2 regions of the Vibrio sp. 2130-1 genome follow, and region 2 is predicted to be linked to the other one. Evidence: predicted binding sites of a transcription regulator. Region 2 holds the regulator's gene; the other holds the start of a gene.
What was found. The regulator MetJ, encoded in region 2, represses methionine synthesis genes. The targets are predictions, from matches to a motif close to TTAGACNTNTANANGTCTAA.
Positions count from the first base shown of each region.

Region 1 (3,364 bases), on a different contig from region 2:
ATCGGCTTTAACGACAGGGCTTCCATCTTCTTTCACCGTCACGCAACCCACGAGTGCAAACTGAGACAATAATATTAGTGCACCGAGCTTTGCTGTTTTCATTCTTTATCCCTACATCCCTGAATCTTTCTGCATGATATGAATTACTTAGCAAAAGCCTATTGAGGAAAAAACACTATGCGATCAGGTTTGCAAACTGTTATGAAAAAGCCGCCATATGGCGGCTTGGTTCACATATTACATTTCGGTAATGATGAGTGCTTTGTTTGCTTATTTTGAAGCTAATCGTCTTTAGTGAAAGCATCTTCACTGAAGTGATCGAGGTCGTACGGTGTTTGCTGATAAACACAGTAGTTCAGCCAGTTTAAAAAGAGGAGGTGTCCATGGCTTCTCCAGCTTGCAATTGGTGGGTTATCTGGGTTGTTGTTTGGGTAATAGTTGACAGGAATAGCGGGCTCCATACCTTCGCTTAAATCTCGGATATATTCATTATGTAAGGTGTGAGAATCATACTCAGGGTGTCCTGTGACAAAGACATTGCGTTTGTCTTTTGTGGTGGCCAAGTACACACCTGCGACATCCGATGTCGCTAAAATGTCTAAGTCAGTATGCTCTTCTAGAAAGTGAGGCGAAAAATCTGCGTAACGCGAGTGAGGAGCCAAAAACGTGTCATCAAATCCGCGTAAGATAGGGTGAAACTGATGATGGATTTGATGATGATAAACACCTGAAAGTTTTTCTTTACGCGTTTTTTTAGGTAGATCGTAGAGTAGCTTTAACCCTGCTTGCGCAGCCCAGCAAACATAAAGAGTAGATGTCACATGATCTTTTGCCCACTCCATGATGGTTTTGAGATGATCCCAATAAATGACATCTTCAAATTGCACCAAACCTAATGGAGCTCCAGTAATGATCATGCCATCGAAGTTTTTATCTCTCACCATTTCAAATTGGCGATAAAACGTGTCTAAATGTTCAGTTGGCGTATTTTTACTCGGGCGGTTATCAATGCGCAGTAATTCGACGTTAACCTGTAGTGGGCTGTTTGAGAGTAGACGCAGAAACTGAGTTTCAGTCTCTATTTTTTTTGGCATCAGATTAAGGATCAGCACTCTTAAAGGACGTATTTCCTGACTCGCTGCACGCGTTTCACTCATCACGAAGATGTTTTCTGTCCTTAATACATCGGTAGCTGGTAATTGATCTGGAATTCTAATTGGCACGACTTTCTCTCCCTAAGTATAGTCAATCTAGACGTCTATACTTCTAAAGCTAACTTAATTAAGTTTAGATGTCGATACGAAATCCGACTTTTCAATCTACTCTTTACATTATGGTAAACCGTACTCGGGGTTGTCACACAATTGTGACTAAAGCAGAGTTTCTGATGAGATAGGTTTGAAACGCAGTGTGTACTATTTGCTGGTAATTATGCGATCACGTTAATATGTGAAGGTGACTTCGTAGTAAGGAAGTCTCAAATTAATGAGCCATACTAAAAACAATCAGCTCACCATTTTGCATTAATGTGCATATTTGGAAACATCGTCAGTGGAGGACATTATGTTCGGTATTTTCAAGAGAAAGACAAAGATTCAGAGCATAGCTCAAGAAGTTCCTTGCGTGCTACTGCATTCGTTTGGTGATAAAGACATTTATACGCCGGAAGAGATTGATCAAGCTCTTCAAAAGCTGGGTTATGATAAGAGCAAGGATATCAGTCATTATCAGTATGCGTATGGAATGTTTGCCGATGAAGCCTCTTACGAGCTCCTAGAACTAACGGATGAGCTAGGTAATTATGGTCATTTCCAACGTGAAGTAGGTAAGATGCTACTCAATACACCTGAGCCGATTGATATGCATATCTACTTTGAAATTTCTCGTCAGCACCAAAACGTCAGCCTTTCACCTGGTCATCAAAAAGTAAGCGAAAGTGATGGTGTGTAAACATCGTTAGTGGTATTCCATCGTGAGATGAGTTGGGTATAATGCGCGGCCTAATTATCCGGACATGTTGTCGGTTACATTTCTGTTGAGCGTTAATGCCTTATGTTCAAAATGCTTGTCTCTATGCCACCAATGTTGGCGCTGTCGATAGCGATTGTATGTGAAGTGATTGCCACTTCTTATATTCCCAAAACAGAGCAATTTACGAAAGTAATGCCGAGCACAGTCGTTTTGATTGGTTACGGCATCGCTTTCTTCTTGCTTTCCGTCACAGTGCAAACAATGCCTGTCGGGGTTGTTTATGCCATATGGAGTGGTGCTGGGATCGTTTTGGTTGCGACGGTTGGTTACTTTGTTTACGGACAGCGTCTAGACTTACCAGCCCTAGTTGGTATTGGGTTTATCATCGCTGGTGTGTTGATCGTAAATTTATTATCCAAAACAGTAGGGCACGAATAACGCCACTCTACTTGTTAAGTGAATAAGAAGCCGCAGCGAGAAATTGCTGCGGCTTTTTAGTACAAATTCAATCGCTAATGGCGAGTATTGATATGACGTCTTATTGTTGTATTCATCACGGTCGCATTATGTGATTGAAAAACAGGCATTATTTAGCGCATTGAAAATACAAAGTTATGTTTCTTCAAACTTTAGGAAAGGGCAGTAGATAAATCACTCCGATAGATGTTAACGTGGCGACTCATCTTTACTGCTTTTTCATTCCCTACATATTTCTGCAAAGTTCTTATTGTGTAGTGTGTCGAAGAACCATAGAATCCGCGCGCTTTAATTTATGTTATTAGCGTTATCAATGATAAAAGTGCAGTCCATTATCATTGTTTTTATCACTTATAGATGGGCACATCTGACAATACTTACATGAACAAATACAAAAAGCCTGCATTCAAGGCCGAATTTCTTTTGCCTCGTTACTGGGGAACGTTAATTATCATTAGCGTGATGTACTTACTTAGCCTCCTTCCTTTTAAAGTTCAACTAGCTTTGGGACGCAACATTGGTCGTTTAGCTATGCGAATCATGAGAAAACGTCAAGTTACGATCAGACGCAATCTTGAGCTTTGCTTCCCTCATATGGAAGAATGCCAACGCGAAGCAATTCTAAAAGACAACATCGACAATACTGGCATCGCACTTTTTGAGACCGCAATGGCATGGTTTTGGTCAGATAAACGGGTAAACAAACACGTCACGATAAAAGGCATGGAGCATCTAGAGGCTTTAGAGAAGTCAGGCAAAGGTGCATTAATGTTGGCCGTACACTCAATGAATCTAGAGTTAGGTGCTCGAGCTTTTGGCATTAAAAAGTCTGGAACCGGTGTTTATCGCCCAAACAATAATCCGTGCTTTGATTATTTTCAGTATAAGGGACGCTCTCGCTCTAATCGTACACTGA
Region 1 is NZ_JAWOUT010000002.1:452,699-456,062, forward strand. It holds gene pilW (type IV pilus biogenesis/stability protein PilW) at 1-102, opposite strand, end outside; gene metA (homoserine O-acetyltransferase MetA) at 282-1,223, opposite strand; gene R7Q09_RS04630 (DUF6559 family protein) at 1,564-1,950, shown strand; gene R7Q09_RS04635 (DMT family transporter) at 2,074-2,409, shown strand; gene R7Q09_RS04640 (LpxL/LpxP family Kdo(2)-lipid IV(A) lauroyl/palmitoleoyl acyltransferase) at 2,830-3,364, shown strand, end outside.
Region 1: a site for MetJ is predicted at 1,251-1,270, ahead of metA (homoserine O-acetyltransferase MetA). Genes of this name have one in related genera too.

Region 2 (3,364 bases):
TAAGGATATTGCTCGCAATCTTGCCTATGAAGTTTGATTTCTATCCGATAGAATTTATGCCCCCTTACCTAAAAATAAAAAAGAGAAACGTCCATGTCTGAAGACAACCACCAAGCAGCCACTCCAGAAGAAGAACATCGCCAAAAAGCATTGGATTACCATGCTTATCCAACTCCAGGAAAGATTGCTGTCGAACTTACAAAGCCTGCGGAAACGGCGGGTGATCTTGCCCTTGCTTACAGCCCTGGTGTTGCAGAGCCAGTGCGTGAAATCGCACAAAACCCGGATAACGTGTACAAGTACACTGCAAAAGGGAACATGGTTGCTGTTATTTCTAACGGTACCGCTATTCTAGGTCTAGGTAACCTAGGTCCACTTGCATCTAAGCCAGTGATGGAAGGTAAAGCGTTACTGTTTAAGCGTTTCGCAGGTCTTGACTCTATTGATATTGAAGTTAAGCACCGCACGATCGATGAATTTGTGGATACTGTTGCGAGCATTGCAGACACTTTTGGCGGTATCAACCTTGAAGATATTAAAGCACCAGACTGTTTTGAGATTGAAAAGCGTCTGATTGAGCGTTGTGATGTACCAGTATTCCACGATGATCAACATGGTACTGCTATTGTAACGGCAGCGGGTATGCTGAATGCAATCGAACTTCAAGGTAAGAAACTTGAAGATTCAACAATTGTTTGTCTTGGCGCTGGCGCTGCCGCTGTAGCGTGTATGGAGCTTCTGATCAAATGCGGTGCAATGCGCGAAAAAATCTACATGCTAGATCGCAAAGGTGTGATTCACACTCGTCGTGATGACCTTAATGAATATAAGCAGTTATTTGCGAACAATACAGATAAGCGCACACTAGAAGACGTAATTGAAGGTGCAGATCTGTTCCTAGGTGTATCTGGTCCAAACCTGTTGCCAGCGGAAGCGTTGAAGTTGATGGCTGATAAGCCAATCGTATTCGCATGTTCTAACCCGGATCCTGAAATCAAGCCGGAACTTGCTCACGCAGTTCGTGATGACTTGATCATGGGTACTGGCCGTAGTGATTATCCTAACCAAGTTAACAACGTATTGTGTTTCCCATTCATTTTCCGTGGTGCTCTTGATGTGCGTGCAAGTGAAATCAATGATGAAATGAAACTTGCAGCCGTTGAGGCGATTCGCGAGCTAGCAAAAGAGCCTGTACCTGAAGCCGTATTGAAGGCTGCCGGTGTTGATAAGCTAGAGTTTGGTGCGGACTATATTATTCCAAAACCAATGGATTCACGTTTGCTACCACGTGTTGCAAAAGCGGTTGCTCAGGCGGCGGTTAATTCAGGTGTAGCTCGTATCGAGATGCCTGAAAACTACATGGCAGAGTAATATATCTTTCAGATGTGATACACAAAAAATGGGACGCTATTGCGTCCCATTTTTTATGTCATCCATTTGGCTCGAGGCAAGAGTTATTACCTGAAACCTTTTATCAGGCTTTTTTATTCTTCGTCGAATGACTCAAATTCGATGCCCATTTCCGTCATCAGCGCTTTTACTTCTGTTGGAATATCATCAGGACGGTCTTTACGAAGGTCTTCATCTGTCGGAAGTGGCTGACCTGTGTACGCGTGCAAAAATGCCTCGCATAGCAATTCGCTATTGGTTGCATGGCGTAAGTTATTGATCTGACGGCGAGTACGCTCATCAGTTAGCACCTTTAAAACTTTTAGCGGGATAGAGACGGTAATTTTTTTTACTTGTTCGCTTTTTTTGCCGTGCTCTGCATATGGGCTAATGTATTCGCCATTCCAGTCAGCCATTGCACACCTTCATTTATGTAATCGGTTAAAAATAATTTAGGTGCTGATTTTAGCTGCATTTACCGCCATAAGCAAAGACATATAGACGTCTAGAAGTGTTGACGTCTCATTTTTTGACGAGTAAAGTGAACATAACAGCAAAGGAAGCGTGTTGATCACTTTATGTTACTCATTAGATATAGCGCATTCCTATTTAGAAGTCATTACCCGTGAAAGGATACACCCATGAGCACTCGCAAACCTGCGACCATTGCAGTACGCACTGGTATTGAATCAGACAGCCAATATCATGCTGTCGTTCCACCTATTTATCTTTCCACTAACTATGGTTTTCCTGCTTTTGGTGAAGTGCCCAAGTATGATTACACACGATCTGGTAATCCAAACCGCGGACTGTTGGAAAGTGCGCTATCTGAACTTGAGTCTGGAAAAGGAGCGGTTGTTACTAACTGCGGTACGTCGGCATTAAATTTATGGGTTTCCGCTTTTCTCGGCCCAGATGATCTCATTATTGCTCCTCACGATTGTTATGGTGGTACCTATCGTCTTTTTAATACCCGAGCTAACAAAGGCGATTTTAAGGTTCAGTTTGTCGATCAATCAGACGAACAGGCTTTAGATGCTGCATTGGCACAAAAACCAAAACTCATTTTGCTAGAAACTCCGTCAAACCCTCTGGTTCGCGTAGTGGATATTGCAGCTACTTGTGAAAAAGCGAAACAAATCGGCGCGTTAGTTGCGGTGGACAATACCTTTTTGACACCCGTGTACCAAAAACCTTTAGAGCTAGGTGCGGATTTTGTTATCCACTCCACAACAAAGTACATCAACGGTCATTCGGACGTAATTGGTGGAGTAATCATCACCAACACAGAAGCGCATGCAGAAGAGCTTGCATGGTGGGGTAATTGTATTGGTGCAACGGGCACACCTTTCGATAGTTACATGACACTGCGAGGTATTCGTACGCTTGCTGCTCGTATGAGAGTACATGAAGAGAGCTCACAGCAGGTACTAGCTTACCTACAGAAACAAGCGTTAGTTAAAACTATCTATCATCCAAGCCTGCCGGAACATCCAGGTCACGACATTGCTAAAAAGCAGCAAACGGGCTTTGGCTCTATGTTGAGTTTTGAGTTTGCTGGTTCGTTTGAGCAGTTAAAGGTGTTTGTGAAAGAGCTCCAACTGTTTTCATTAGCAGAGTCATTAGGTGGTGTAGAAAGTTTGATTTGCCACCCAGCATCCATGACGCACCGTGCAATGGGTGAGGAGGCGCTGGCGGAGGCTGGGGTCTCTCATCAACTATTGCGTTTGTCTGTCGGTTTGGAAGATGCACAAGACCTCATCACAGATTTAGAACAAGCGTTCGCTAAAGCTACCCAGTAATAGGAGACGATAACAATGACTGTACAACGTCAGCTGCATAAGTTTGGTGGCAGTAGCTTAGCAAACCCAGAATGCTACTTACGCGTTGTGGGTATTCTCAAGGAGTATTCGACAGAAAATGATCTTGTGGTCGTATCTGCTGCAGGAAAAACCACTAACCGCTTGATTGAGTT
Region 2 is NZ_JAWOUT010000021.1:47,041-50,404, reverse strand. It holds gene R7Q09_RS21905 (malic enzyme-like NAD(P)-binding protein) at 94-1,371, shown strand; gene metJ (met regulon transcriptional regulator MetJ) at 1,485-1,805, opposite strand; gene R7Q09_RS21895 (O-succinylhomoserine (thiol)-lyase) at 2,031-3,191, shown strand; gene R7Q09_RS21890 (bifunctional aspartate kinase/homoserine dehydrogenase II) at 3,207-3,364, shown strand, end outside.